Regions from separate parts of the Endozoicomonas sp. PH6C genome, predicted to be linked through region 3. Evidence: predicted binding sites of a transcription regulator. Region 3 holds the regulator's gene; each other region holds the start of a gene.
What was found. The regulator LexA, encoded in region 3, represses DNA repair genes until DNA is damaged. The targets are predictions, from matches to a motif close to TACTGTNTANNTANACAGTA.
Positions count from the first base shown of each region.

Region 1: the regulator LexA is predicted to act here: its motif matches at 4,891-4,910, upstream of ACOMG9_RS17570 (DNA topoisomerase III).
Region 2: the regulator LexA is predicted to act here: its motif matches at 5,041-5,060, upstream of ACOMG9_RS15445 (YebG family protein).
Region 4: the regulator LexA is predicted to act here: its motif matches at 854-873, upstream of recN (DNA repair protein RecN).

Region 1 is NZ_CP185342.1:4,748,104-4,756,161, forward strand. Features, by position in the region: gene ACOMG9_RS17550 (BUD32 family EKC/KEOPS complex subunit) at 1-114, opposite strand, end outside; gene ACOMG9_RS17555 (hypothetical protein) at 394-924, shown strand; gene ACOMG9_RS17560 (hypothetical protein) at 1,047-2,210, opposite strand; gene ACOMG9_RS17565 (hypothetical protein) at 2,348-2,692, opposite strand; gene ACOMG9_RS17570 (DNA topoisomerase III) at 2,890-4,818, opposite strand; gene ACOMG9_RS17575 (hypothetical protein) at 4,949-6,805, opposite strand; gene ACOMG9_RS17580 (hypothetical protein) at 7,629-8,058, opposite strand, start outside.
Region 2 is NZ_CP185342.1:3,972,498-3,980,555, forward strand. Features, by position in the region: gene ACOMG9_RS15420 (L-threonylcarbamoyladenylate synthase) at 1-388, shown strand, start outside; gene ACOMG9_RS15425 (tryptophan--tRNA ligase) at 757-1,971, shown strand; gene ACOMG9_RS15430 (segregation and condensation protein A) at 2,114-2,977, shown strand; gene scpB (SMC-Scp complex subunit ScpB) at 2,977-3,900, shown strand; gene rluB (23S rRNA pseudouridine(2605) synthase RluB) at 4,025-4,936, shown strand; gene ACOMG9_RS15445 (YebG family protein) at 5,091-5,378, shown strand; gene rapA (RNA polymerase-associated protein RapA) at 5,749-8,058, shown strand, end outside.
Region 3 is NZ_CP185342.1:3,213,640-3,221,697, reverse strand. Features, by position in the region: gene ACOMG9_RS12070 (PTS sugar transporter subunit IIB) at 1-78, shown strand, start outside; gene ACOMG9_RS12065 (hypothetical protein) at 256-498, shown strand; gene ACOMG9_RS12060 (SulA-like leucine-rich domain-containing protein) at 525-1,013, opposite strand; gene lexA (transcriptional repressor LexA) at 1,142-1,744, opposite strand; gene ACOMG9_RS12050 (serpin family protein) at 1,994-3,727, opposite strand; gene ACOMG9_RS12045 (serpin family protein) at 4,078-5,778, opposite strand; gene ACOMG9_RS12040 (serpin family protein) at 6,106-8,058, opposite strand, start outside.
Region 4 is NZ_CP185342.1:5,616,606-5,624,663, reverse strand. Features, by position in the region: gene recN (DNA repair protein RecN) at 1-829, opposite strand, end outside; gene grpE (nucleotide exchange factor GrpE) at 1,087-1,671, shown strand; gene dnaK (molecular chaperone DnaK) at 1,863-3,782, shown strand; gene dnaJ (molecular chaperone DnaJ) at 3,988-5,127, shown strand; gene ACOMG9_RS20450 (hypothetical protein) at 5,198-6,613, opposite strand; gene ACOMG9_RS20445 (hypothetical protein) at 7,097-8,058, opposite strand, start outside.

The DNA.
Region 1 (8,058 bases), 1.5 Mb from region 3:
GCATGGCTCTGTATGATAACTTTCTGAAGAAAATGAAGGTGCCGTCTGCATTAAGAACAGTGAGGTCAGCAGAATAGAAAGTAATTGCCCACAGGCAAAGCGGTTTGACGGCATAAAGTACTCCTGAATCAGATCCTGATCATTCTATGACCGTGATAACTCCAGAGAGTTCAACGGCCATCGAACATCATTCAACGATTCAGATTCATGCTGCCAGCCTGAGTAAGATTATTTGGTGAATCCTGATCGGCAAAGAAGAGGCTCACTGATCCACGTTGACGCTTTGGTTTCTTAATAACATTGCTGTTATCAGGTCTAACTGATAAGGAACTAATTTTTTTAATACGCGTCAAAAATATTAATTATTTATAAAAAATCATGTGGGGTATACGAATGATAGGTGCTTGCAAAGAAAAAACTTTGAGCTTTTCTAACTCTACTGATCACATGTCAGAAAATACTGGTGCAAAAAAAACTGTTTATTTATGTAAAGAGTTCAATGAAGAAGGAAAACTTTTAGCCAGAAATAATAAAATACCACTTCTGAAAAGAAAATGTTCGCTGGTAAAAAAAATAGCTGGCAATTGCATATCTATTTTTGATAGATCCGTTTCCAGAGTCTGCGGGTCTATTGAACTGGCATTCAGTGAATGTAAAGATATGATTCATTTTAAATATATTATTAGACCTGTATATAAATGCTTGTCTTCAAGAGTAGGACGCCCGATTGCCACAATCGCAACATTTTTTTTAGCCGATTGCCTATTTCATAAGCCCCCCGCATATTTAATGCAATATATGAACAAAGGACAAATAAAACCTGATTATACTGACCTTTATTCAAACATGTGCTGGACAGCTCTTGGTTGCATGGTGGCATACTCTAAATATAAAAATCACCGACCCAATTCAGATACAAATTAGTAATTTTTACTTTTGAAAGCTTTTGAAAGCATGAAAGATCGAAGTATCGATTTCATGATCTACCAGATAATTCAGCGTGTATTCAAAAGACCCCGACTGCCGCTTTGGCTTCGATAACAGGCTCAGGGCCAACGTTTCGGGCTATATCCCGACTTCAGCATCAATTGAAGTAATGCCAAGTCCTCCTTGATAACTGCCTGAGTCTCTTCTGGCCACTGACTTGCGTAAGCCCTGATAAAGCCTCTCTTTGATATCCTGCTTCTGTTCATATCTTCAAAGAGCTGACTCAGATCATGGATCATTTCGGAGGGTTCCAGCACTGAAATAGAAAGCCCAATGGTATCAATCAGCGAGAAACCCGTCTTTTCATCATAAAAAACATTCTTGAAATCCAGGTCATGGTGAACCGCTCTGGATAGAGTATAAATCCCATTGAAATTTGAAGTTCTGTGACGCAGGTGAAACTTCGCCAGAACTTGCCCAAACTCCGAGAACAAGGCATCAAGATCAACCTGGCTTGAGGGTTTGCGAGACTCAGCAACCCAGACCCCAAGAGAACGCCCCTTCACGGCTTTGAACAGGGAATGAATACGCCCCCCGATTAGCCCACTCCACTCATCGAAACCAAAAGCCACCGGCTCTTCTTCGGGTACAAAATAACATTCAGCCACTTTCAACATAGGGACAATAATAAAGCCACTGTTGATATAGCCTTTCAGGATAAACTGCTGACTGTTGACCTGTATCGTATTCAACGAATAGATCGAGGCAGAGCGAGCCAGAATACCTATAAAGTCAGCTTCTTCGATGATGTCAAGCACTTGCTTAAAAGCCCCTACAGGTATTTGCTGCCATTGGCTGGCGTTGTTTCCTGGCCAACGCCAGTTGAAATAGTCTGCCAGCTCAGCTTGCCAGTTATGGCAAGCCACTGTCGCAGGCTGCATAGCTCCCGTTTGCCTTATTAGTTCCAACGCTTCTGTGCGGTCTTTCAGGGAAACCAGGGACTGACAGAATTCTCTGTCCAGCCTGGGCTTCCAGAGTTCGAAGGGATGAATACTGCAGGATTCATCCTCATCGGATAAAGTAACGTTCGGTGTCTCAGACCATGCGTAATAAGTAACTGCAGAGACAAACAGGGCTGCTAAAGGAAACCTATAGCCTCGAAAGCCACTGCATTCGCTTGTCTGACAACTTTCTGAAGAAAACGACAGAGACGACTGCACAGACAGAAGAAGGATTAGCAGAGCAGAAAGAACCTGCCCACGGGTAAAGCGGGTTGGCAGCATGAGGTGTTCCTGAATCAGTTACTGGTAATTCTTAGACCCTGATTACCCCAGAAAGTTTAACTACCGCGATCGAACATGATTCAGATTCATGCTGCCAGCCTGAATGTGGTTAGCTTTAAGCCCGGATCAGCAGGTATTCAGCCGGACTCTGGCGCTCTCGTTTCGGCATCTCCTGGCAGACTGCCACCGGTTTTTGGCTGGTCGAGGGTGCAATTCCAACCCCAACCTTCCTGTTTTTTCACAAATTCTGAGGCTTGACCTTCGCAATAGCCTTCAGTGTAAGTGGCGTTCCAGAGTGTCTTTTCATCACTGCCTTTGGTGTAGCGGACCTGACAGGGCAGGCTGGATTCACGCTGAAGATAGATGACGCTTATCTTTCGTTCCTGATTGCTGCGGTCACAGGTGTATGAGTAATTATCCGATGCGGATGCCAGTCCGGTCATACCCAACCCAACCAGAATGGCCAGAAAAGCTCTGTACATGGGGGATCATCCTGTTCGAATCATATCAACCATCCCAGAAACGTTGGCTGAGTCAGCCCAACGAATCTGCCCGTGTAGGATCAAAAGAACCACTGGGGCACTCTAACACAGCCTTTGCCAGAAACTGAAAATTCTTGGACAAACATCTTACCAGGCAGAAACGGAACGCTGAATTCGTTCACATTCAGGGATCTTTGTCAGGAGGCTCGAGGAGAGTTTTTTCTACGCCGGGTTTTCTTCTTGAAGCGGTTTGGCGATACCGGAGGCAACCCCTGTACATTAATGGTTCCACACTGCCCGGCCTCCCGCAACAACTGAACCAGATGCTGTTCCAGCTCACTCATAAAAGTCTGATAAGAGCCTTTTTTCTCTACAATCTGATTCAGTGAGGCTTCCCAGCGGGCGGTCATGTCAGGACGACTGACAGGCTCGGGCAGAGCTTTTATCAATGCTTTCCCGGTCTCTGTAGCATGAATGTTTTTCCCCTGACGGGTAAGATATTTCCTATTGAACAATAATTCTATAATGCCTGCCCGGGTGGCTTCGGTACCCAGACCGTCGGTCTCCTTGAGCACCTTCCTGATCCCGGTATCTTTAACATAGCGGGCAATACCGGTCATGGCCGACAGCAGAGTGGCGTCGGTGAAAGGTCTGGGTGGCTGAGTTTGCTTTTCTGCCAAATCCGCATCCTTGCAGAGCAGTGCCTGCCCCCTGTGCAATTCCGGCAACCTCTGACCGTCCTCTTTATCCTCAGAGACGGACGGCTTGCGGGGAAAAATGGCTTTCCAGCCTTCTTCCTGCACCTCCCTGCTGCTGGCCGTGAATTGCCCGCCTTCCAGGGTGACACTGACTTTACGAGCTAAAAACCGGTGATCCGGATAAAACTGTGCCACATACTGTCTGGCGATGAGGCCATATAAGTTGCGCTCCCGGTCACCCATTTTGTAGAGATCAGTTCTACGGGTGGTCGGGATAATACCGTGGTGTGCGCTTACTTTACTGTCATTCCAGGCTTTGCTTTTGCGGTCGGGTAATGCACCGTCCACAGCACTGGCCAGTTTTTCATCATTGCTTCGTATCGTGCCAAGCACTTCCGGTGCCTCCCTGAAATGCTCCACAGGCAGATAACGACAATCCGATCGGGGATAAGTCACCAGTTTCTGCTCATAAAGCTTTTGACAGACATCCAACACTTCCTTGGCACTCATCCTTAACTGTTTGGCAGCATCAATCTGAAGAGCGGAAAGTGAATAGGGTAACGGTGGCGATTCCTTGCCAAGTTTCTTCTCCAGCTTAGTGACTGTCCCCTCCTTGCCCTGAATCCTGCTGACAACATTTTCCGCCAGTCGACGATCAAGTACACGGCCCTCGTCATCCATCCAGGGCTGGCAGGCTTCACTGGGTTGCCATTTTGCCTTGAAACACTCACCCTGGTCAGTCACCAGCAGGGCAAAGACTTCGAAATAAGGTTTGGGTTGGAAATCGGCAATATCTTCGTCTCTTCGAACCACCAGGCCCAAAACCGGAGTCTGTACCCGACCGACAGAAAGCAAACCGCCATAACCTGCCTTTTTGCCAAGAACGGTATAGGCACGGGTTAAATTGATACCATAGAGCCAGTCGGCACGGGAGCGTGTCAGAGCGGAAACAGAGAGAGGTACAAAATCAGAATTGCTCTGCATTCGATCGAAGGCTTTCTTAACTGCCGGACCGTTCAAGTCATTCACTAAAAGACGACGGACACTTTTTCTGCGGGTTGGTGAAAGTTTGAGATAATCCAACACTTCATCGACCAGCAACTGCCCTTCCCTGTCCGGGTCTCCGGCATGAACAATGACATCAGCCGTTTTCAACAGCTTACGAATCACAGATAACTGGGAGCGAGTGTTTTTTCGTGGTTGCAGTTGCCACTGCCGGGGAACAATAGGCAAATGTTCAAAACGCCATTGCTTGAAGGCAGAGTCATACTGTTCAGGCTCAACCTGCTCCAGCAGGTGGCCTATACACCAGGTGACGACATCACCGGATGCGGTCTCTATGTAGCCATCCTGTCGTTTATGGGGGCGGGGCAAAACATCGGCTATGGCTCTGCCCAGACTGGGTTTTTCAGCAATGATTAAACGCATCAGGTCAACAAAAGTTACATCAGATCAATGGTACAGCTGCCTATAATAAGTTTCTTTCTGGCCGCATCATAGCCCTGAATAAGCAGACAGCCCAAGGCTTCAGCCTTTTTCAAGTATCTGGCCAGTTGGTTCAATATACGTTCAGCAATGATAGCAGGTACTCCCTGAGCCTTGAGTCATTAATTAACTTGAAGAATTCGTCAAGCTGTTCTTTATCATAACCGGTATTCTGATCGAATATGTGCTGAATCAGTACCTTGGTTGCCAAAATATCACGAATATCCTTGCTTTCTGTGTTTTTGATTTCATCAAATAATTCATTGTTCTCACCCTGTACCAACTTTCTCTTAACTTGTGTATCGAGACGCCAAACTTCTGCATTGGGGCAGTGGACCAGCCATACAACATCCAGCAGATCAGGCATGGCGTTTTTTGCCTTAATGATTTGCTTGTTTGTCTGACGACGAAGCGGTGAGTCCTGGTTAAATTGATTCAGTGCTGCTGCCTTTATTTCTGGCTGATAGTCATTCACGAAAAATGACTCAAGGCCTGTGCCTTGCCAGAATGATTGAAGATGTTCGTTCACCTGAGTTTGAAAATGACGCCATTGGTAAAAAGGAATCTTATTCATTGTGATGGCTTTGGTCAGGTTGATATCTCCTGTAACCAGGGTTAATGGTTGAGAGAAGTAAGCCAGAGCATTGTAAGCATTGTCGTTATCAATAAAACCAGAATCGATAAACGTTATTTTTCTATATTCAGAGACAGTAGGGTCACAATCGCTATACGTTATTTTTTTATATTCAGAGGTTGTGCGCTGACAATAGCTATTTGATGCACTGTTTGATTTGTAATGAACATTGCCAAAACCCAGTTCACTGAGCATTTCTTTAAAGGATTCTGTTGATAACATTGACCATTTAAGGTCGGTAACAATTTTTATGTCACCCGGATCTATTCTTCTGATAATCTCCAAATACTCTTTCAAGAAGGCTTCATCGTCGTAATAAGCGGTATAATACGACACGTTCTGAATAGCTTCTGCCTGAGCATCCAAATCACTATGACCCGTAAGAGCAAGTCCCAGCCATGGCCTATCTTGCAGTAATTGCTTTAAATCTTCATACAGTGAAGTTGACGTTTTGTCATCTGAAATTTCGTAATTATCAACTTTCTCGATCAGTTCTGAGTTAAAGGGTAACCCAAGGTGCAGTTCACCCAGACCAAACCTTGGCGTAGCAATAGAGAACTTATGTTGTTCTGTTTTAATTGAGCACTCTGTAAGATTTTGACACAAATCATAACCTTCAAACCGAAAGTCCGAGATGTAGTTCATGGTTTGACGATTCAAAGGAATAGATTCAAGGCTACTGACTCCAGATCTTTGGTGAAAATTTTCTACCAGCCATAAACTGACAATAAAGCTCTCAGCCAAACTCTTGCCTCCGGCACCAATATTAGAATACTGACCAATTCCCAACCAGTTGGATGTACTGGGGATTCTCATTCCTGCCCAGGTTGACAGGGAGAGGGTAAAACTTCCGAACTCCATCTGCATCGAACTGGTGTCGTATTCCTGCCTTTCATCCTTAAAAATCCAATTAATTTTCAGATCAGAAGCTTCAGAAAAAACACGGTAGAGCTTTTTTTTCTGAGATTGAGTGCTCTGTACAGTCAATTCAACAGGAATATTGTTAAAAGCTTTATCACGACGAAGCTCTTTGTTGACTTCCAGTAAACAGGCAAAGTCATCCAGACCATCTTCGGCTATTGTTGCCAAAATCAGTTTTGGCTCATTGGGATAATAAACATAGGGCCTTGCATTCAGTGCCAGCAACCATTTGACTAAGGACGATTTGAGGTTGATCTCCCTGTCATCCATATCGACTTGTGTAGCGCAGACCGATGATGGCAAAAAATTAAGGAAAAGAGCCAGTAACAAAATCATCATTAATGTAAAAGTTTTGTAGACGTTTTTTAGCTGCATAATGTATCAGACCTCCTATGAAACAAGCGTACCTGATACCGACAATTTTTGCGGGTTACGATTATTTGCATCAGATAATTGAGAAATCAACGCCTGTATTGAGGCAGGCTGTTATAAGTACCTAACCATAGAATCTCTCTGCTGAAAGCTAAAACCTGACATCTTTCCTGATCGATTCGATGTAGCAATCACAATCAGAGTCTATGATAGTTCCGTTAACAGGATAGAAATAGTAGTTCATTTTTTATGAAGTGCATCAATATCACAGGAAGATTTTTTAAATGACATCAACCCGATTGAAAGCCATGTGATGTATTTCCTGAATTTCCTCAGATATAAAAGATGAACAAATGACAAAAAACTTTAGTTCCAATCATAGGTAAGCAAATGTTTTTGAAACAAGCTACTCTTCACTCGCTAAAGATTTTAGTAAAGAGTACCCAGCCAGTGACGTTCAATAGACAAAATTTCAAGAAATTAAAAGTACTCAGCCATACGGAATCGAATATTTCTGGCTTATTGGGCAGGTGCTCTGCAAGGCGCAACGACGGGAACATGGGGGCGGGGCAAAACATCGGCTATGGCTCTGCCCAGACTGGGTTTTTCAGCAATGATTAAACGCATCAGGTCAACAAAAGTTACATCAGATCAATGGTACAGCTGCCTATAATAAGTTTCTTTCTGGCCGTGTCATAGCCCTGAATAACCAGACAGGCCAAGGCTTTGACCTTTTCCTAAGTATCTGGCCAGTTGGGTAAGTTTCTTTCTGGTCCTGTGTTAGCCCCGAATAACCAGACAGGCAGGGTCTCCGGGGTTTCTGGTGCTAATGTTTGTTTAGCAATGGTATCAGGTATTCTCTGAGCCTTGGATCCTGAATTAACATGAATAATTCGTCAAGCTGGTATTGATTAAAGCCCGTACTCTGATCACGACTGTGCTGAATCAGCACTTTGGTAGCCAAAATATCCCGTATATCCATACTCTCCGTCTGTTTGATCTCATGGAACAATTCATCGTTCTGCCCATTCTCCAATCTCTCTCTGACCTGTGTATCAAGATTCCAGAGTGCATGACTGGGACGATGGACCAACCATATAACATCAAGTAGACCGTGCATGGCGTTGTGCGCACTAATAATTCGCCTGTTTATCTCACGACGAAGCGGTGAATCAAGGTTAAATTGGTTAAGTGCTGCAGCTTTTATTTCCGGCTGATAGTCACTCACAAAAAATGACTCAAGGCCTGTGCCTTTC
Region 2 (8,058 bases), 760 kb from region 3:
TCAGGTCGACAATGTTCAATACCGTCTACTGAAACATCATACACCCGGCCCTTACACTTTCATTCTCAAAGGCACCCGTGAAGTGCCTCGCCGCCTGATGCATCCCAAGAGAAAAACCCTGGGTTTACGAGTACCAGAGTGCAGTATTGTAAGCGCCCTGCTCAATGAACTGGACGCGCCCTTAATGAGCAGTACTCTGCAGTTGCCAGGTGACAATGAACCCATGCTGGACCCATACGACATTCGTGAAACACTTGAAAACCAGCTGGACCTGGTCATTGATGGAGGTTATCGAGGTATGGAACCAACCACCGTGATCAGTTTGCTGGCAGAAACGCCTGAAGTCCTACGGAAAGGTAAAGGCAATCCGGAACCGTTTCTCAACTGAATCCGATCCAATGCACTAATCTGTTGCTAGCAGCCTGTCGGACTTAAGACTGTCCTACTGCGGTTGCAATAAATTGGTCTAAAAACCCCTGTTTCTTCGTCAAATAGCTCGCTATTCTCCTCAGAAACAGAGATTTTTATCCTCAATTTCTTGCAATCCTCGCTACGGACGCTTAAGTCCGACAGGCTGCTAGAGAAATCCGACTTCATGACAGATTTTTTTTACTGTGAAACATTTTTCATCTTCGGGGGCGACAAAAATTTGTTTCAGTCACCATGGCTGATTTATTCACTGCTGGCAAAAACACGCTTTTACCGTCGTGCAAACTGTCGTACCCTGTTCACTCAGGATTCTAACGGGAGAGCCTCTTGAGCGCTGTAGACTCACAGTCGCGTGTTCTATCTGGCATGCGACCTACTGGCCGATTACATCTTGGCCATTATCATGGGGTATTAAAAAACTGGCTTCGGCTGCAACATGAGTATGAATGTTTTTTCTTCGTAGCTGACTGGCACGCGCTGACCACTCACTATGAAGAGCCGGAAAAACTCGAAGATTCAGTCTGGGACATGGTCATTGACTGGCTGGCGACTGGCATCAATCCCGGTTCGGCCACCCTGTTCATACAATCCAGAGTTCCGGAGCATGCAGAACTGAATCTGCTGCTCTCCATGATTACCCCGCTCTCTTGGCTGGAAAGAGTGCCCAGCTACAAGGATCAGCAGGAAAAACTGAAGGAAAGGGATCTCTCTACCTTCGGCTTTCTTGGCTATCCACTCCTGCAAAGCGCCGATATCCTTGCCTACCGTGCAGGTCTGGTTCCTGTCGGTGCTGACCAGGAAGCCCACGTGGAGATTACCCGGGAAATCGCCAGACGCTTTAACCACCTTTATGGTCGGGAGCCCGGCTTTGAGGATAATGCCGAGGCCGCTATCGGCAAAATGGGCAGAAAAACTGCCAACCTCTACCGCAAGCTCCGTCGCGCCTACCTTGAACACGGGGATGACGAAGCTCTTGCCACGGCCAAGGCGCTGCTCAAAGAACAGAGCAATATCACCCTGGGCGACCAGGAAAGACTGTTTGGCTATCTGGAAGGGACAGGTAAGGTTATCTTGCCGGAACCTCAGGCTTTGCTGACTGAACAGCCCCGCATGCCGGGTCTGGATGGTCAGAAAATGTCCAAGTCCTGCGGCAATACCATCGGCCTCAGGGAAGACCAGGACAGCGTAGCGTCAAAACTGAAAAAGATGCCCACAGACCCGGCTCGCATTCGCAGGAATGATCCGGGCGAGCCGGAAAAGTGTCCGGTCTGGCAACTGCATCAGGTCTATTCAGATCAACAACGCAGAGACTGGGTTCAGGAAGGCTGTCGCTCAGCAGGTATCGGCTGCCTTGACTGCAAAAAGCCCCTGATCGAAGCGGTACAGGCTGAACTGGAGCCTATTCGTTCAGAAGCCAGGGAACTGGAAAACAATCCCGATGTCGTAAAAAGTATCATCGCCGAAGGGACCGAAAAGACCCGGGACGAAGCCCAGGACACCCTCAGGGAGGTTCGGGAAGCCATAGGACTGGACTATCGTTGAACACTGTGTTTCAGTGAAGTATCAGCTATTACAAACTACAGGTCAGGTTCTTCGAGTCTGATCGTCATAAAAAGCAGTTTTACCGTTTGTCGGTCAAACTGCTTTTTTTCAGTTAGAGGATTCGAAACAGGGTGAAGCATCAATGACCTCCACGGAAACCGTGGCTGAGCCCGGAGAACAACCCCCTGAAGAGCTGACAACGCCAGCTCAATCGGACTCTGAGCCTGAACTCATTGAACACCAGATACGGGTTATGGGTCAGCCCATGGCCAAGTTGCCTGACGACCTTTACATCCCACCGGATGCCCTGCAAGTTTTTCTGGAAGCCTTTGAGGGGCCTCTTGACCTGCTGCTCTACCTGATCAAGCGTAACAACATGGACATCCTGAACATTCAGGTGGCAGTCATTACAGAGCAATACATGCAGTATGTAGAATTGATGGAATCAGGACAATTTGAGCTGGCAGCTGAATACCTTGTCATGGCCGCGACACTGGCCGAAATCAAATCACGAATGCTGCTGCCCCGGGTCTCTGAGGACGAAGACGAGGAAGAAGATCCTCGTGCCGAGCTGATTCGTCGACTGCAGGAATATGAGCGCTTCAAGAAAGCCGCAGAAGATATTGATCAAATGCCAAGAATGACCCGGGATCTGCACGAAGCCAGTGCGGCCCCACCCGACCTGGAAAAGGAACGCCCCCATCCGACAGTGGATCTCAAAGAGATCATGCTGGCCATGGGAGAAATACTCCGCCGCTCAGAAATGTACGTCAGTCACCAGGTTGAACAGGAAGCCCTGTCCACCCGTGAACGGATGAGTGAAGTTCTCTCCATGCTGACCTCTGAGCGTTTCACTCCCTTTGTTGCCCTGTTCCGGCTTGAGGAAGGCAAACTCGGCGTTGTCGTTACTTTTATGGCGGTGATGGAACTGATCAAGGAATCCCTGATCGAACTCATTCAGAATGAACCTTTTGGCCCCATTCACGTAAAGGCACGGATTGACTGATGGAAGCAGAACAACTGCAACGTATCCTGGAAGGAGCTCTGCTGGCCAGCCAGAAACCCCTGACTGAAGAAAAGCTGGCCGCACTGTTCCCCGAAGACCTTTACTCTGAGGAAGAGCGCCCGGATGACAACCAGATTCGTGGGGCTCTGGTAGCTATCTCTGAAGCCTGTGAAGGACGGGGCTTTGAACTCAAAAAAGTGGCATCGGGATACCGCTTCCAGGTCAGACAGGAATTGTCACCCTGGGTTGGCAGACTCTGGGAAGAAAAACCACAGCGCTACACACGGGCACTGCTGGAAACCCTGGCCCTGATCGCCTACCGGCAGCCCATCACCCGGGGGGAAATCGAAGACATTCGCGGGGTGGCCGTCAGCAGCAACATTATACGAACCCTTCAGGACCGCGAATGGGTTCGGGTGGTAGGTCACCGGGATGTCCCGGGGCGTCCGGCCATGTTTGCCACTACCCGCCAATTTCTGGATTATTTTAATCTGGAAAATCTCAATGAACTGCCCCCCCTGTCCGAGATTCGTAATCTGGAAGAAGCAGCCCGGGAACTGGCAGAAGCTAACGATCAGAGCAGACCAGTGGCAGAGGACGCTGAAGTTCAGGAGGACACTGAGGTGGAAGAGCAATCCTCTGATGAGCTATTTGCCGAACTGGATGAACTGGAAGCTGATCTGCCAGATAACTTTGACGATCTGATCCGTAAAAAGAACATTGATGAACCAGAACCTGAACAACCGTTGGTTGAGCAGGAGGCTGAACAGGAGGCTGAACAGGACACCCATATATCGGATTCGTCGGTAGGACTTTTCGCTGAAGAGGATCAAGTCGCACACCAGGCGACAAATCCATCCTTTGAAGAAGAGCCTGCTTCCGAAGTAGAAACACCCGTGGAAATATCAAACGAAAATAACTAACCCCTGAGCAATGCCTGATGACCCGATGGAACAGCCACGGAAATCCACGCTGTCTTAACCTATCCTGAATCGCTATACTTTGGCCCCTTTGATTGAGAAACAGAGCGGCATAGCCGTAAATACCATGACAACTGAAACCACTCCTCCCCAGGGTGAGAAATTGCAAAAAATCCTGGCGGGCGCCGGCCTGGGCTCGCGCCGTGAGATGGAACGCTGGATCAGCGAAGGTCGAATCTCCGTCAACGGAGAACAGGCCAGCCTCGGCGACCGAGCCTCAGCTGAAGACAAGATTGCTGTCGACGGCCGCCCGGTCAAACTGGAAACCTATGCTTCCGGAATCCGTCGTGTCATCGCCTACAACAAGCCGGAAGGCGAGATTTGCAGCCGCCACGACCCGGAAGGCCGCCCGACCGTTTTTGACAAACTGCCCAGACTACAGGGCGAACGCTGGATTGCCATTGGCCGTCTGGATATCAATACTTCCGGACTGATGCTGTTCACCACCGATGGTGAGTTGGCCAGTCGCTTGATGCACCCTTCTTACCAGGTTGAACGTGAATACGCTGTTCGAGTGATGGGTAATACAACAGAGCAGAAAGTTAAAAACCTCTTCGATGGCGTCGAGCTGGAAGATGGCCCTGCCCGTTTCACCGATATTGTTGACTCAGGCGGTTCGGGTATCAACCGCTGGTTTCATGTCTGCCTTCTGGAAGGCCGTAACCGTGAAGTGCGCAGACTCTGGGAATCACAGGATTTGACAGTAAGCCGCTTGAAACGAGTTCGTTTTGCCAATGTCATCATTCCTGACCACCTGCGCATGGGTCAATGGGAAGAAGTAGAAAAAACTGACATCGACGAACTGGCGGCAGCCGTTCAGCTATCACCCGCACCCAACACACCAACTCGCAGAGTCGATCCGAGACACACCAAAACCGGCCTGAAAACCAGAGGCACCCGTGGTAAACCTGCTATCAACAAGAAGCGGCCCTCGCCTCACAAAAAGCCTGGTGCTTTCAAAAAGAACAGGCATCGCTGATGTTATCTGAGCTCCAGCCATCGAGTTGGAGCTCTTGGTGATACCCTGAATATGCTTTAATGAGTTTCCATGCTGGCCCTGACCGGGTTCTCACTGGACAGATTAACTGTACTTATATACAGTTAATCTAAACCACACCTGACAGGAGAGGCCCATGTCTATTACCCCCATGTGGCGAGTTGACCGGGACGGAAGCATGTTTACAGATAAAAAAGCCGCTGAAGAATACGATCGCATGTTGGAACTGGCCGGGAATATCACCAGCCTGCTGGAAGATCACTTTGAAATTGATGAGCAACTGGCAGAAGAGATCGGCCTGATGTTCGCCAAAAACAAGGAAGCCTTCGCCAAAGCCTTTAAAGGCAAACCGGACCTGGTGCTCGAGATAGGCCAGACTGCTGAGCAAGACAATGACCCAAATGAGGATCAGACTTCGGCCTGAGCTGGCCTGCCAATATCCGATAACCAAGAGCGGAAAGCCCTGATCCGCTCTGCCACAAACCCTTTTTTATCCCCTCCCATTTAGAACGAATCAGGAATAAAGAGCATGGGTAAAAACAATCATCCATTTCCCTCTGACTCACTTCAGGTTCAGCTTTAAAATAGCTCTTTGTGAAAAAAAGTCTTTCTTTCATTCCTGATAGAGAAACCCTTTTTTTTACCAAAAACAGCGGTTCTAAAGGTCATTTTTCCCATAATCAGACCAAGACACTAGTGAAGCAACCCGCCAAGTAGCACTTGTACTGGTTGCTAATACAGCGAATTCCGCTAATATATCGGCCTTTTTGTCTGGCAAGGTATGTAGTCACGACATGACGAGCTTCGTTCCTGGACAGCGCTGGATCAGTGACACCGAAACTGAACAAGGGCTGGGTACCGTTCTGACTTTCGATAGTCGCATGGTAACCCTATTGTTCCCCACCACCGGTGAAACCCGGCTCTACTCCATTAATAACTGCCCGCTATCAAGGGTACAATTTAATCCTGGTGACAAGATAGAAAGTCACGAGGGCTGGACCATGACGGTGACAGAAGTCATCGAAGAGAATGGTCTGCTACTGTATAGAGGCGTTCTTCCCGACGGAAAGCCCAAAGAGCTTCCCGAATCGGAACTGGGCAACTTTATTCATTTCAACAAACCGCAGGACAGAATGCTGGCGGGTCAAATAGACCAAAACAGCAACTTTTCCCTGCGATACAAAACTCTGTTGAACAATTGTCGACTACTAAGCTCTCCTGTGAGAGGGCTGCTCGGTGCCCGTACCAGCCTGATACCTCATCAGCTGCATATAGCGCGTGAAGTGTCTGGACGTCATGCTCCCAGAGTGATGCTGGCTGACGAAGTCGGCATGGGTAAAACCATTGAAGCCGGTCTCATCCTGCATCAGCAACTGATCACTGAACGAGCCAGTCGGGTATTGATTCTGGTACCGGAAACACTTCAGCATCAGTGGCTGGTTGAAATGCTGCGTCGTTTCAATCTGCACTTCGGACTGTTTGATGAAGAGCGTTGCCGTGCGACTGAAGATGAAAACCCGTTCAACACGGGGCAACTGATTCTCTGCAGCCTGGACTTCCTGAGCCAGTCCGAACATCGTTTTCAGCAAGCTCTTGAGGTCGACTGGGATCTATTGATCGTCGACGAAGCTCACCATCTGGTCTGGTCAGAAGAAAACCCCAGCCGTGAATATCAGGTTGTGGAAACATTGTCGTCACAAATTCCCGGCCTGCTGCTGTTGACAGCAACACCTGAACAGATGGGACCCGAAAGTCACTTTGCCCGGCTCCGTCTGCTGGACCCTGATCGTTTCCACGATCTGGTGACCTATCAGGAAGAGGAAAAAAACTATGAGCCTGTGGCCGAAGCGGTTCAAGAGCTGCTGGAAAATAACCACCTGCCGGAAGTCGCCTGTCAGCACCTGACCGGTTTCCTGGGTCACGATTGTCAGCCTCTGATCGACCTGATCAATAATGGCTCTTCTGAACAAAAAGAAACGGCCCGCGAACAGCTACTAAAAACCCTCCTGGACCGCCATGGTACTGGCCGGGTTCTGTTCAGAAATACCCGTGCAGCGGTGGGAGGATTCCCCGGCCGTGTTGTTCAGGGGTACGCCCAGAAGCTGCCCGAGCTTTATCAGATTGCCCAGGAAGAAGAAACCGAAGCCCGTGGTTCGCTCTACCCCGAACTGGCTTACCAATCCCATATCTGTGTTGATGATATGGACCCCTGGTGGAAGGTAGACCCACGCATCGACTGGCTGATTAACCTGCTGAAGCTGCTTAAAAAACAGAAAGTGCTGGTGATCTGTGCCAATGCCAATACCGCTCTGGATCTCGAGGACGCTCTCAGAATTGTGTCTGGTATACCCACGGCAGTGTTCCACGAGAACATGACTATCGTAGAGCGGGATCGAGCGGCTGCATGGTTTGCTGATGAGGAATACGGTGCCCAGGTTCTGGTCTGCTCCGAAATTGGCAGTGAAGGTCGCAATTTCCAGTTTGCCCACCACCTGGTGCTCTTTGATCTGCCTGCTCACCCGGATCTGCTGGAACAGCGTATTGGACGGCTCGATCGCATTGGCCAGACTGAGACCATCAAAATCCATGTTCCCTTTATAGAGGGCACCGGACAGGAATTAATGTTTCACTGGTATGATCAGGGCCTCAATGCCTTCGCCGATACTTGCCCGTCTGGCAGCATGGTCTTTGAAAAGTTGGGTGAAGCATTCACTGAAGCACTGGCGCCTGAAAAGAAAACGACACTGGCAGACATTCAACCATTGATCGAAGAAACCGCAGATCTCAATGCAAAAATGAATAAACACCTTCACAATGGTCGGGATCGCCTGCTGGAAATCAACTCCCGTGGCACCCTCTCCAGTGAAGATCTGATTAACGACATCGAAGCACAGGAAGAACCCAGGCAGCTCAAGCGCTATATGGAAAAGCTGTTTGAAGGATTTGGCGTCGAGTCAGAAGATCATTCCAAACATTGTCTTGTTGTGCGTCCGGGCAGCCATATGGTGACCTCCTTCCCGGGCCTTCCGGCTGACGGTATTACCGTCACCTTTGATCGGGATATGGCCCTTTCCCGGGAAGACATGCACTTCCTCACCTGGGAG
Region 3 (8,058 bases):
GAGGCGATTAGCCCTGTTGATTATGGCACGATGAATGGTGCGAAAGTATTGGGCTTTGCTCTGTCGCTAACAGCCTGATTAATTCCAGTTTATCGTGTGTATGCTGCAATACGGGGGCAAAAGCTGCAGCTCTTTTAAGGGTTTTTACTTTCCAGTCTGCAATAACACTTTGCATTACTCTGTACTGACCTATTGCATCATAAGTCACAATGCTGCATGATTTCTCCCTCTTATACGCTATTTATGGAACGAAATATGGCTGCATCGTTTTTGGAAATTGTGGAACTTCCAACAGGAGAGATCGTTCTGCGACGCAGTGATGACGAGGGTGAGCCGCTGCTGACTATGAAGTTTTCAGAGGAAGCCAAGATGTATCTTGAAGGGGACCACCTGCAAGTGGCAAAGGTCATGTTTGATGCAGGCATGCGTGAAGTTGCTGAACTTACTCGTCCGCAGTCTTCTGAAGAAGAGATTCCTGAGAACAGAGTACTGCACTGACTCTATTTTCATGGAAATGACAGGCATCATGCAACCTGTCTAGTGCGAATAGCCAGCCCCTGACACTGTCCATTCCTGGCTGCGCTTTCAAGCCTACTTAGCCACCCTTTATCCAAATGCCCCAGCCAGCTGATGACAGTGTGGCTGGTTCCGGATGCCAGCGCTTTCCTGGTGAGTTCCAATGTCTGATTAATATTGTTGGAGCTAAAGATTTGCACCTTGTCATGATTTAAGTCGCAATTCTTTAACCAGTGCAGGGTTCTGGTGTCATCTGCCAGAATCAGGGTCAACCAACGTTCACTGTCAGTGGACAGCTGACTGAGCATGGGCGTCAGGAGTTGTTCTGCCTGCCAGGGTTGACCTGAAAGAATGAGTTCATTAATACTGGGCTTCAGAGACTTTTCAGTTTTTCCTGATAAAGTCTTTTCTAGGCGCGAGGGGTTAATGCAGACTGTATTGGTCTGATAGCTTGGAGCTGAAAAATTGTGCCTTTCACTGCTGGTTCGGTACAGCATAAATTCTTCCTTCTGGCATAGCCCGGACGCTGTTTGTTATTCGCACTTCAGCGTAGTGGGCCTTTAACAACAGCTGCCTGTTGTGAGTAGTGTCTCTGGAATAATGGTCAGACTCATCTTATTCCGTCTCAGGACTGATTTCTGATGACTCCGACGCTTAAACCTTCGATGGCAAAGGCATCCTGAGTGAGATCAACGACTATGGTTTCGAACTCGTCGTTTTCCGGATGCAGCAATACTTTGTTTTTCTGTTTCTCGAATCTTTTCACGGTGACATCATCTTCAATCCGGGCGACGACAACCTGACCGTTTCGAACATCTGTTGTCTTGTGAACGGCCAGCAGGTCACCATCAAGAATCCCGATGTCCTTCATGCTCATTCCTTTTACCCTTAACAGGAAGTCTGCCGATGGGGTGAAGAAAGCGGGATTGAGCATCAGGTGGTCTTCGATATGTTCCTGGGCGAGGATCGGGTTCCCGGCAGCAACCTGTCCAATAATCGGAAGGCCTTCAGGCTGGCTGTCTGGAATGCGGATACCACGGGAGGCTCCGGGGGTAATCTCGATAGCGCCTTTACGGGCCAGTGCCCTGAGATGTTCTTCGGCAGCATTGGGTGAGCGAAAGCCGAAGGTCTTGGCGATTTCGGCCCTGGTGGGTGGGAAACCTGTCTCTTCAATATGAGATTTGATCAGGTCCAGTATCTCGGATTGCCGTTTAGTCAGTTTGATCATGGTCTCTCAGTCTGTTTTTTTATACAGTATCTGTGATTATATACAGTATTCTTGTGGTGGCAAGTTATTAAGTACCTTGCCAGGCTGCGACGATAAGTAAAAAATGACAAGAGGGTTGTCAATGGTGCAGGTGAGGCATGCTTTGCCACCATAGTGATGAGTTGTTGGCTGAAATTCGCAAGCTGAGTCCCTGAAGCTTTTTTTAATAAAAAATCCGGAGGTGGTTAATCTCCGGATTTCGCATTTTATTTATGATTGTGTAGAAGTTAATTTCTTCCGCAGTGCATCCCAGGCATCATTTGAAACTTCTACTTCAAAGCCATCAAAACCATGCCAAACTTTAACAAAATCTACATGTTTGTAATCAAGCCATTCTAATATTTTTTCTCTGATTTCAAGGGCATTGTCCTTAGTACCAGTATGGATAGCTAATCTGGATTTAAGTGCTTTGGCACTTTTGATATTAAAATCCTCTTTCGGATCAAACCTATGGTATATTAGTTTGCTCACATCAATAGATTCATCATCTGGTAACATATATTTTATAGAGTTAATAGTTTCTTCAATAATTCTTTCGTCTTTTTTGGGTTCATCTAATTTTCTGTAATTTTTATAATTTTCGATAGGAGTCATTTTGCTATCAGCTGTCAAGTCATTTGGTTTCAAACTTTTATCAGATTTCAAATCATTAGATTTCAAGCTTTCAGCTGAGTCATTCCCAGCCGCATAAAATTCTAAAAAGCTGCCATCCTTAATCAGCATCTCCACCAACCGATTGCCTTGTCCATCTACAATGGCAATGTAACCAGGGGAGACAAAATGAAAGTGTGGTGGTTTTTTTGTACCGAACCCTCTGAGCGTTCTTGTTGCGGCAGTGGCAACTTGACCATAAGCTCCCTCTTCATCAATGGATACTCTGGTCTTCTGAAGAATTTCCAGATCACAATTTGAGGGATGGCCTAATCTTGTTAAATCTTCAGACCTTATGACAGCGGCTCCAAATGTCTGATAAATTTTGTCGAGTAAATTGGTGTCACAACTGCCGTCTATTTTTATCTTGGGTAGCATTAGATCCATCTCTATTTTAGAGCCATTTAATCCGTCAATCAGGTGATTGATTGTATCAGAATCAAGGTTGTTAATCCCTGTTGGACTGTCATCAGGTGTTATTATTGCGACTAATTTAAGATCTTCACCATAAACTGATCGGAATTCTTTGCCAATGGCTCCAAACTTTCTGTTATGAAAAAATTGAACATTTTCAGTTGACTTCATCATCTTGACGTTTTCAATTATACTTCCGTCTGCGCAAATAAATTTGCCCGAAGCTGTTTTTTCTTTAGAAAATGGACTTTTCCAGATACCCTCGAATTCCATCACATTACCAATTACCGTTTTAATCTGTTCTCGTCGAGTTTTAGAATGACCATGAAACAACTTATTGATTTTTCCATGAGTTTTCTCTTTCACGAAGTCTTCTGCGACGTCAGCCAGGCACCTGTCCTGGTCAGGACGGTCCAGCTTTTCGGTTTGATAACATTCAGACAGTATCTGATCAAGATGCTCGTTTATGACGGCAGAGTCAGAACCTATAAAGTTAGCGCAAGAGAGTGCCTTCTGTATCTGGTACGGATCCTTGGCGTAAGCATGGTTAACGCTGAATTCGCCTAGTTTTTTATGGATCTCAATCTCCATCTCATCAGTTAACTCTTCTTTAGAGATACCCAGAACCGATGCCTTTCTAGCTTTATCATCCATGCTCGCCAGAAGCATACCCAGAACCGGAGCCAGACTGGCAGAAGACACTACCTTGCTGTTATTGTCCCTGGCGTCTACGGCGTTCAGAATTCCTAATGACACTTTATCAATCAGTTTTTTTACAAGATATGAAGCCTGTGAGGTGGCTTTGAAGGATGTGTTTCGCAGATTTAGCGGTTGCGATGACAATGAAAATTGTCTGAATGAATGTCCAATAGGGTGCATAATATTTTCTCCTAACTCTGATAATAATTAATTTTTTATTCAGGACAAACACACTGCTTCCATGATTTTCAGACAGCGCATGTTTTTCAAATAGCCGTAAATTTCTTATTATGTAGCATTACTACTAGTTAAGTATTCGCTTTCGGAAAATTCACTAACCGGTTAGTTAGTTACGATAACATCTTGCTTCCTGCCATAAAGGCTCGTTACCATGGTGGATTTATCTCTGTCCAAAGTGCTGCCATAAAACATAACTTGTCTATCTGTCCATATTATGGGGACTACTATGCTTATAGGCTTTTGTTAAAAAAAAATCCGGAGGTGATTAAACCCCGGATTTGGCTTTTTGTTTATGATTGTCCAGAAGTTATTTTAGTAATCATTTTTTTCCAGGCATCGCCGCAAACATCTAATTCAACAGGGTTCCATCTATCATGAATCTTGATAAAACGTCCATATTCATATTCTTTTCCAATGGATTCTAATATTCTTCCTTTAAGCTGTTTAGCGTCATCCGGAGAAGACATATTTATTCTTATCCTGACATCATCTGCCTCAGTGCTTTCAATATGAAGCTTCCCATCCAGATTATAATAGTTATTTATAAAATTACTCACATCTACATGTTCAAGAACGTCAAAAGATAATCGTGTTATTGCAGATAAGTCTTTTTGTACCATCTTTGTTTTTGTGGGTAAATCGATTTTTGGTTCTGTATCATCGTCACTATCAGACATGTCAAAATCGTAATAAGCTGGCTGGTTGTCAGAGCTCTGTTTTCCAGCGGGTATGATTTCGGGTGTGCCGTCAAGCTCAAAAAAGCTGCCATCCTTAATCACCATCTCAAGCAACCGATTACCTTGTCCATCGACAATGGCAATGTAGCCAGGGTAATTAAACTCAAAGCTGGGACGCTCAGAGGATGGGTCCCTGAGAGTAGTTGTTGCGGCAGTGGCCACTGTACCATAAGCTCCCTTTTCACCAATGGATACTTTGGTCTTCTGTAGTATCTCCAGATCACCGTCTGATGAATCGCCTAATCTTGTTAAATCCCCGGCCTTTATTATGTTGGTTCCAAATACCTCAGAAATTTTGTCGAGTAACCTGGTATCACAACTATTCTCTATTTTTATTTTCGGAAGTCTTAGATCCATCTTCACTTTACGATCATTTAATCTTTCAATCAGATGATTAATGGCTTCAGAGTCAAGTTTATTAATCATTTCAGGATCTTCAAAGTGTGGTTGTATTGCAACTAATTTAAGGTCTTCTCCATTCACGGATTGGAATTCTTTACCAATGGCATCAAATTCACTGGTCTCAACAAATTGAAGCTCTTCAGTTGAAGACATCATCTTGACGTTTCTAATAAAACTTCCATTTGCGCAATTAAATGGGCGATGGACCGTTTTGTCTTCAGAGAATTCATCTTTCCAAATACCGTCGAATTCCATCACATGACCTAATACCGCTCTAATTAGTTCTCGTCGAGCTTTAGAATGACCATGAAACAACTTTTCGATTTTTCCATTGGTCTTCTCTTTCACGTAATCTTCAGCGACATCGGCCAGGCACCTGTCATAGTCATGACATTCCAGCTTTTCGGTGTGATAAGATTCAGACAGTGTCTGATTAAGCTTCTCATTCCCGAGGGCAGAGGTAGAACCTATGAAGTTAGTGCAAGAGAGTGCCTGTTTATGGTCTGGATCCTTAGCGAAAGGGTGGTTTACACTGAATTCACCGAGTTTTTTATGGATCTGAGCCTCCAGCTCATCAGTTAATTCTTCTTCCGAGATACCCAGAACTGCCGCCTTCCTGGCTTTATCATCCATACACGCCAGAAGCATTCCCAAAACCGGAGCCAGGCTGGTAGAAGACACTACCTTGCTTTCGTCGTCCCTGACACCTTTGGCACTGAGGATGCCTAATGACACTTTGTCCAGCAGTTTTTTAACAATATCAGAAGCTTTTGAGGTAGTCTGTAAGGATGTGTCTGGCAGATTAAATGGCTGCCACTGCGCCGTATTCATAGAAGTTCTCATTGATTCCATAGCCTTCTCTCCTTTACTTTATACAAATTAATTAGTGAGAATAAACTCACTGCTTCCATGCTGAGGAAATAGCCATAAATGCCAGGCTTCAGCATTGCCCTTAATACTTGATATTTAAGTATTTTCTTTCTCAGAAATCACTGACCGGTTAGTTAGTTACGATAACACCTTATTCCCTGCAATAGGGTCTGGTTACCATAGTGGAGATATCTCTGCCCGAAAAACTTTAATTGTCCGTCTGTCCATCCTATGGGGCCACTATAGTTTAAGCTTTTGTTAATAAAAAATCCGGAGGTGGTTAATCTCCGGATTTGGCATTGTATTGATTCATGATTGATTAGAAGTTAACTTATTGCGCAGTGCTTCCCAAGCTTCAAAAGAAACCTCTAATTCAAAAGGAGAATTTTGACCGAGTATCCTAACAAATTTGCTATGTTTATCTCCAATTGATTTTAATATTCTTTCTCTAAGCTCTATAACTTCATCCTTAGAAGACATATTGAGTGTTAGCTGCATATGATCTGCCACAGCGATCCGAACATCAAACTCGCTATTCGGATTATAGTGGTGTTGTATTAAAGTACTAATCCTATCTATCGAAGTTAGATCGGTTACATCTTTCTCAATTGTGAATTGATCATCAGATGTATAAACTTTACTATCAGGCATATCATAATCGTTAAGAGTTGCCAGATTATCAGAGCTCTGTTTTTCAGCAGTTGTAATTATAGGATTATCTTTGCTATCAGAAATATAAGAATCGGTAGGTCCTGAAGTTATTTTATCAATCATTTTTTTCCAGGGATTGGTTAAAACATCTACTTGAATAGGTTTAGCTCTTTCATAAATCTTAACAGAATTACTATATTCTTTTCCAATGGATTTTAATATTCTTTCCCTGATATCTTTAGCGTTATCAAAAGAAGATGTTGTCATTTTTAACCTGTGATTATCTGCCTTAGCGCTTTTAATATCAAGCTTTCCATCCGGATTATAATAGTCTTTTATAAAAGTGCTCACATCTACAGTTTCAAGAGGGTCAAAAGATAAGCGTGTTATTGCAGATAAGTCTTTTTTCACCAGCTTTATTTTTTTGGGTAAATCTATTTCACCGCGATCCACTGGTTCTGGATCATCTTTGCTATAAGAACTATCATCTTCGCTATCAGAAATATAAGAACTGATAAATCCAGAAGTTATTTGATCAATCATTTTTTTCCAAGGATTAATTAAAACATCTACTTGAATAGGAGTAGCTCTTTCGCGAATTTCAACATAGCAACTATAGTCTTCTCCAATGGATTTTAATATTCTTTTCTTAATATCTTTAGCGTCATCCAAAGAAGATGTTGTCATATATAGCCTGTGATTATCTGCCTTAGCGCTTTTAATATTAAGCTTTCCATCCGGATTATAACAGTCTTTTATAAAAGCACTCACATCTATAGTTTCAAGAGGGTCAAAAGATAAGCGTGTTATTGCAGATAAGTCTTTTTCTACCAGCTTTATTTTTGTGGGTAAATCTATTTTACTGCGATGCACTGGTTCTTGATCATCTTTGCTATAAAAACTATCATCATCGCTATAAAAACTATCATCATCGCTATAAAAACTATCATCTTCGCTATCAGACATATAAAAACTGTTAAAACTTGCCAGATTATTAGAGCCTGATTCTCCATCGGTGGAGATTATAGGGTCTCCAACACACTCCAAAAAGCTGCCATCCTTAATGACCAGCTCAATCAACCGATTACCTTTTTTGTCTAAAATGGCAATGTAGCCAGGGCAGTCAAAATCAAAGCGAGGTTTTTCGCACCTTGTTTGAATTTGTGCAACAGTCGCCATCGCACAGCTGGCACCTTTTTCATCAACAGAAAATATGATTTTCTGAAGCATCTCCAGATTATCATCTGCCGAAATGCCTAATTTTGTTAGATCTCCCGCTACTATGTCAGTTCCAAATACCTTACATATTTTCTTGAGTAACTGAGTGTCACAACTGTCCATGTTTATTTTGGGTAGCGTTAGCGTATATTCCGCTTGTCTATGATTTAATTGTTCAGTTAACTCGTTAATCGTGTCAGAATCAAGTTTATCAATCGCTGTGGCACTTTTATTATGCGGCTTTATTGCGACCAGTTTAAGATCTTCTCCATTCACAGATTGAAATTCCTTTGCGATGGCACGAAATCTCCTGTTAGAAGCACATTGAACCGTTTCAGTTTTAGACATCATCTTGACGTTATCAATACAAGTTCCATTTGCGCATAGAAAACT
Region 4 (8,058 bases), 2.4 Mb from region 3:
CCTGAATTTGGGCAGAGGACATCATTTCAATTGTGTTGTTGATGGCTGGGTGATCTATTTGCAGATCGCTCAGGCGCTGCAGGCAGGTGGAGAGTTTCTGGAGAATGTTACCTGCCTCGTTGTCTGAGCAGATAGCATTGATTTCGTGACACACGGAAAGAGTGCCTTCAGCATGGGATAACTGTTTGAGTTCCTGCTCAAGTTGTTCCAGCTCTCCTTCCTGAAGTGATAGCTGTTCCAGCTCCTGAAGCTGATAGCTGAGCAGTTGCACTCGTTCATCCTGCTCCCTGCGATTATGGCTGAGAGTGGTCAGTTCATCATGTGTCTGGTTGAACTGATGGGCAGTGCGAGCCACTTCGGAGGCCAGTTTTTGTATATCGGCATAATCATCCAGAAGCAGTCGATGGTTGCTTTTTTTCAGTAACGACTGGCTTTCATGCTGGCCATGGATATCAATTAACCGTTCACCAATGGCCCGAAGATCCGCAAGGGGAGAAAGAGTCCCATTGATATAGGCACGGGACCGTCCCTCTTTGGTAATGACTCTTCGGAGAATGCACTCATCATCACTGGCCAGATCTTTTTCTTGCAGCCATGCTTTTGCCGCAGTGCACTGGCTGATATCAAAAGAAGCGTGAATCTCAGCTTTGTCAGTACCCTGACGAACACAGTGACTATCGGTTCTGTCACCCGTTGCCAGACCGAGAGCATCCAGCATGATGGACTTACCGGCACCGGTCTCGCCGGTAATGACAGTCATTCCACAATGGATGTCCAGATCCAGCTGGTCAACGATGGCGAAGTTGCTGATGGACAGTTGGGTCAGCATGATAAATACCCGCTACTGTAGCTTTACTGTTTATATATACAGTAACCTGAAGTGTGCGATTCGTAAAGTCAGAGCTGAAAAAATCCACTGATCCTGAACTGAATGAGATGGGGGCCGTTGTGATTTTGTTTTGCGGCCCGGTGTTTTGCGAAATGATCGCTTGCGTTAAAAAAACTGTTTTTCAGGTCTTGAATCCGGAATTCGTGACCCAATATACGTTTCATCTAAATGATTGCCTCCCGGTCGGAGATTCTGGAATGACAGTAGAAAGCAGCAAACCTGAAGAGCAGGTAACGGAAGAAGCCACAGAGCAGCAGGCAGAAGAAAGCCTGCTGAACGAAGAGGGTGGTGTTGGACTCGACAGTGAAGGTAATCTGACCGACGGCCTTGAGAGTCAGCTGGAAGCACTCAACGAAGAACTTGCCAGGGCGAAAGATCAGACTCTGCGTACTGCTGCTGAAATGCAGAACATTAAGCGTCGTGCCGAGCAGGATGTTGAAAAGGCTCACAAATTTGCTCTGGAAAAATTTGTTGACGCACTGATTCCAGTGGTTGATAGCCTGGAAAAAGGCATTGAAAGTGCCGAACAGGCAGAAGGGTCTCACGAAGCCCTGGTAGAAGGTATGAAGCTGACTCTGAAGCAGTTCCTGGATGCATTGGGACGCTTCGCGGTAGTTCAGGAAGACCCCAGTGGTCAGCCTTTTGACCCGAACTTCCATCAGGCCATGTCGATGGTTCCGAATCCCGATGTTGAAGCCAACACCGTGATTGATGTTTTCCAGAAAGGATACAAGCTGAATGGTCGTTTGATTCGTCCGGCTATGGTTGTTGTTTCCAAATAAGTGATTTTGCTGAGGAATATTCAAAAAAGAATATTTCAACAGCCTTGAAATCAAATCGATTGATCCCATATTGATTTCAAAGGCCAAAAACAGCTGCTCACCAGACACTGGCAAGCAGCCCTCAGCTGAAGAATTAAAGAATTGAACTAAAGAATTTCGTCCTGGAATCAGGGCAATGGAGAGATTGAACAATGGGTAAAATAATCGGTATTGATCTGGGTACCACTAACTCTTGTGTATCTATTCTGGATGGTGAAAAAGCCAAGGTTCTGGAAAATGCTGAAGGCGGTCGTACAACGCCTTCTATCATCGCCTTCACTGACGATGGTGAGACTCTGGTAGGTCAGCCAGCCAAGCGTCAGGCCGTTACCAATCCTGACAATACCCTGTTTGCCATCAAGCGTCTGATTGGCCGTCGTTTCAAAGACGATGTGGTTCAGAAAGACATCCAGATGGTTCCTTACAAGATTGTTGAAGCTGACAATGGCGACGCCTGGGTTGAAGTTAAAGGTGACAAAAAAGCGCCGCCTCAGATTTCTGCTGAAATCCTGAAGAAAATGAAGAAGACCGCTGAAGACTACCTGGGCGAGTCTGTTACTGAAGCGGTGGTTACCGTACCTGCATACTTCAACGATGCTCAGCGTCAGGCAACCAAAGATGCTGGCCGTATTGCCGGTCTGGATGTCAAGCGTATCATTAACGAGCCAACTGCTGCTGCTCTGGCCTACGGCATGGACAAGAGGCAGGGTGACCAGACCATCGCTGTATACGACCTGGGTGGTGGTACTTTTGATATCTCAATCATCGAGATTGCCGATGTTGACGGCGAGCACCAGTTCGAAGTACTGGCCACCAACGGTGACACTTTCCTGGGTGGCGAAGACTTTGACATGCGTTTGATCGATTACCTGGCAGAAGAGTTCAAAAAAGACCAGGGTATCGACCTTAAAGGTGACCCTCTGGCCATGCAGCGTCTGAAAGAAGCTGCTGAAAAAGCCAAGATTGAGCTGTCTTCTGCTCAGCAGACTGATGTTAACCTGCCTTACATCACTGCCGATGCAACCGGTCCTAAACATCTGAACGTTAAAGTCACCCGCTCTAAACTGGAGTCTCTGGTTGAAGACCTGGTTCAGCGTTCTCTGGAGCCATGTCGTCTGGCGGTTAAGGACTCCGACCTGGATCTGTCTGACATCGACGAAGTCATTCTGGTGGGTGGTCAAACCCGTATGCCAATGGTTCAGGAAAAAGTTGCTGCTTTCTTCGGCAAGGAACCTCGTAAAGATGTGAACCCTGACGAAGCGGTAGCCATGGGTGCATCCATCCAGGGTGCGGTTCTGGCGGGTGACGTTAAAGACGTGCTGCTGCTGGACGTCACTCCACTGACTCTGGGTATCGAAACCATGGGTGGAGTTATGACTGCCCTGATTGAAAAGAACACCACGATTCCGACCAAGAAGTCTCAGGTGTTCTCTACTGCTGATGACAACCAGAGTGCTGTAACCATTCACGTTTGTCAGGGTGAGCGCAAGCAGGCTTCTGCCAACAAGTCTCTGGGACGTTTTGACCTGTCTGACATTCCACCGGCTCCACGTGGCATGCCTCAGATTGAAGTCAGCTTCGACCTGGATGCCAACGGTATCCTGAATGTTTCTGCCAAGGACAAGGCTACTGGCAAAGAGCAGTCCATTGTGATCAAGGCTTCTTCCGGCCTGTCTGACGATGAAATTGATCAAATGGTTCAGGACGCTGAAGCTAACGCGGCTGAAGACAAGAAGTTTGAAGAGCTGGCGGCTGTCCGTAATACGGGCGATGGTCTGGTACATGCTACCCGCAAGACTCTGGAAGAAGCCGGTGATAAGGCCACTGAAGAAGAGAAGAGTGCGATCAACGAAGCTCTGACTGCTCTGGAAGAAGCGCTGAAGGGTGACGACAAGGATCTGATTGAAGAGAAGTCCAAGGCACTCTCTGAAGCTTCTTCCGGTCTGGTTAAGAAGATGTACGCTGAAGCCCAGCAGCCGGGTGCTGAGAGTGCTCAGGAAGCTGAATCTTCTTCCGCTGCGGATGACGCCGTAGATGCCGAGTTCGAAGAAGTGAAAGATGACAAGAAGTAAACCCATTCCGCGCTGCGGTATGAGTTGATTTGGCGGCGCGGGAGCTTTCTCCCGCGCTCTTGTGTTTAAGAGGCTGTCTGAAAAGTTTCGCTGATTTTCCAAACAGTCTCTGATTCAATAAATCGGGATCGATCCCGATGTATGAAAGCGATTTGGATTATTTCGGTCAGGTGATCTGACGGAACCTGACCACAGGGTGTTACTGATGGCAAAACGTGATTTTTACGAAGTACTGGGCGTAGAAAAGGGGGCCTCTGACAAGGAGATCAAGAAGGCCTACCGCCGCATGGCTATGAAGTTCCACCCTGACCGTAACCCTGATGACAAAGAGGCAGAAGAGAATTTCAAGGAAGTAAACGAGGCTTTCGAAATCCTCTCTGATGATCAGAAGCGTGCCGCCTACGACCAATACGGTCACGCCGGTGTCGATCCCAATATGGGCGGCAGTGGAGCTGGCGGCTTCGGTGGAGCTGGCGGTTTCGGTGACGTCTTCGGTGATGTTTTTGGAGACATCTTTGGTGGCGGCGGCCACTCCCGCAGCTCTGTTCAGCGAGGTGCTGATCTGCGCTACCAGCTGGAGCTGGGTCTGGAAGAAGCGGTTAAGGGGACTACCAAGAAAATCAAGATTCCTTCCCTGGTAGCCTGTCAGTCCTGCGACGGTTCTGGTGCCAGGAAAGGCACTTCTCCGGTTACCTGTACCACCTGTGGAGGCATGGGTCAGGTGCGTATGCAGCAGGGTTTCTTCTCTGTTCAGCAAACCTGTCCTGATTGTCACGGCACCGGCAAGATGATAAAAGACCCTTGTCGTGAGTGTCATGGTGAAGGTCGGGTTCAGGAATATAAGACTCTGTCTGTAAAAATTCCTGCCGGCGTCGATACCGGTGATCGTATTCGTCTGGCTGGTGAAGGTGAAGCGGGCTTCAATGGTGGTCCAGCCGGTGATCTGTACGTTCAGGTGAGCGTAGCAGACCATCGGATCTTCCAGCGTGATGGCAAGCACCTCTACTGTGAAGTACCTATTACCTTTGTTGATGCAGCCCTTGGTGGCGAACTGGAAGTTCCGACCCTCGACGGTCGGGTAAAACTCAAGATTCCAAAAGAAACCCAGACTGGCAAGTTGTTCCGTCTGCGCGATAAAGGCGTCACACCGGTGCGTGGCGGTAGTCGTGGAGACCTGATGTGTCGTGTTGTGGTAGAAACACCGGTGCATCTGACTGAACGCCAGAAAGAGCTGATGGAAGAGTTGAAGGAAACCTTTGCTGCCGAAGGGGAGCATCGTCAGTCTCCTAAGAAAACCTCTTTCTTTGAAGGGGTTAAGAAGTTCTTCGACGATATGGGCAAGTGATCGGTCAGTCAGAATGGAAAATAAAAAAAGTGGCTTCAATGCCACTTTTTTTATGTCCAGCGTTGTTCAATTAATGCGTAGGCTTACAGAAATATTTCTCGTACTCGCTAAGAAAGTACTGATGATCGAAGTACTTTGTGGTCATGGCTCCCAGCGCTTCGTTTCTGTCTCTGAACGGGTTTTTGTAAGCTAGTTCTTTCTGTTCCAGAAAATCCCGGTAATCAGAGTTTGGATTATCGGCATCATTGTCGAAGTTTGTTATATCAATGTAGGAGAAAATCAGGCGATCTTCTTCTGCAATAACGACAGTATTCCAGGCATGTGTTTTGTAGGGTGAAAACAATGCCCTGGTCAGGTAAACATTTGCCAGTACGTCAGGAAACAGCTGTTTCAGTTGGGCAAAAACAACCATTCCCAGTACCGTGTATTTATCACAGTCGCCAATCTCCCTTCGCCAATATTCAGCGATTGAACACTCTTTCGGGAAAGTCAATGCCAGCTCACCTTCATCCACGGTATCGTAGTCAAGCTTTTGCGAAACGATATGAGCTGTCAGGTAGAGCAAATTATAGATCGTTGGTCTTTTTACATATTTGGCTATGTTTTCAACGTACTTGAAAATTTCCGTTTGGTCGTCTGTTGAAAAAACGTTCATGCTGTTATAGACGTATATTGAGTTAAGCTGGGAGAATAAATCTTTTGGTAGAGGGATGGGCTCTTTTTTACTCTGGTAGCCCGCCAGATTACCGATGTACTCAAATTCAAGATGATTAGCGGGGTATACACTGCAGGTTGGCTGGTCTGTGATTAGAGAAGGGTAAGTGTCCAGGTCAATGCCATGGAAGTAGAGGGAAGTTGCATCACTCAGCGTTATGTTTTTGCTCATGGCTTCATGAATAAAAGATGTAGGCACTTTTGAAGAGTAGAGTTTTTTTAATTCAAAGGGTGTGCGGGCGAGCCCTATGTATCTGGGCAGGTCTTTTGTTGTTAAGCCTTTTTCGAATGTTTCATGAAAATCTCTCTGTTCAGTATCCGTGGCGATGTACAAGCCGTTTCTGTTTAGGGTGTCTGCAAGATTGGGAGGTATTCCATGTTTAACGTAAGCGATAATAGAGCTGGCACGATTAACCCCTGCCTCGATGTAGCTATTAGCCGTTTGAGGAGTTAGTCCTGCCTCGAGAATATCTGCAATAAAAAATGGCTTGGAAATGACTCTGGGATGAAACATTGCGGCAACGCCCGGAGTAATGTTGAAGTGAGTATAATAGTAAATAATGTCTGGACTGATTGTTGGGGTATCCTGAGCAAAAAGAAGGACTTCTTCTGGCGTGGTTCCTACTTCTGTGAGGCTCTCAATATCATAATCAACTAGCCCGGCGTTCAAGAAAGCCTGTTTTTTTTGTTCTGTAATATCAGCTTCGGCGCAGAAGCTCGTCGTTATGAGCAGCGCAGTTGTCAGTATTATGGCACGTTTTGCAATGTTCATAGGCGTACTCCTTTACTGGCAGATTTAATGGTCCTCTATGTATTAGAGTTTCTGGAGAGCGAGAAGTTCCCCCAGGGGTATAGATGATTTACAGGTAAAGCCGACCTTGCAGGCTCCTGGTTTGACGCCCAGCCTACTTCGATTGCGTCGTACAGAAGTATTCTTCATATTTGCTAAGAAAGTTTCGCATCTCGAAGTACTCTGGGTACATTGCTCCCAGTTCTTCATTTTTGTTTCTGAGTGGGCTCGGGATGCAGCCAGCTGCCTCATACAGATTGTGCAAGGCGTCATGCAGTTGTATAAGAAACTGAAGAATAAGGCGCAGAACATTGGAATCAGTGTCGTATCTTATGATGTCAATGTACGTAACAATCAGGTGATTCTCTTCTGCAATGACGACGGTATTCCAGGAATGTCTTTTGTATGTCGAAAACCATTTCTTGCTTAGGTAAACATTGGTCAGTACGTCAGGAAACAGTTGTTTTAGTTGGGCAAAACAACCGCACCCAATGCCATATATTTATCACAGTCACCCATGCCCCTTCGCCAATATTCAGCTATTGAACAGCCTTCCGGGAAGGTAAGACTCAGCTCGCCATCCACTAATGCGTAGTGAAGCTTGTCTGAAACAATTTTTGCGGTCAGGTAGAGCAAACTATAGATTGTGGGGTTTTTTACATCTTTTGCAGCCTTTTCAACGTACTTGAAAATTTCCGCTTGATCGTCTGTTGAAAAGTGGTACATATCGTATTGGATATATATGGAATTTAGCTCGGAAAATAGAGCTTTTGGTAGAGGAATGGGCTCTTTTTTACTCTGGTAGTTTACAAGATTACCCAAGTGTTCAAATTTAAGATGAGAAATGGGATACACAGTGCAGGTATTTTGGTCAGAGATTAAAGACGGGTAGGTGTCCAAGTCAATGCTGAGAAAGTAAAGAGACATTGCATCATACAGTTTTATACCCTTACTTTTAGCTTCATGAAGAAAATCTGGGGGCACTTTGGAAAAGTAGAGATCTTGTAACTGATTGATTGACATGGTGAGCCCTCTGTATTTAGACAGGTTTTCTGCCGTTATCCACTGTTTAAATTCATCTTGAATAGGGATACGATCACTGCTCATGATTACGAAAAAGAGGTTTTTGTATAGAGAATTTGCAAGATCAGGGGATATTCGTTTTTTGGCGTACCCGATGATAAAGAAGGCCGCATTAATGCCGACGTCGAGGTAGCTATTTGCCGTTTGGGGGCTTAACCCTGCCCGTAGAACCTTATCTATAAAAAACGAATCATTGGCCACTTCAGGACGAAATGATGCAACGACTTCCGGAGTAATATTGCGCCGTGTAAAACTGTGAATGTCATACGGGCTGACCATTGGGGCTTTTTGAGAAAAAAGAAAGACTTCTTCTGCCGTAGTACCCACCTCTGTAAGGTACTCAA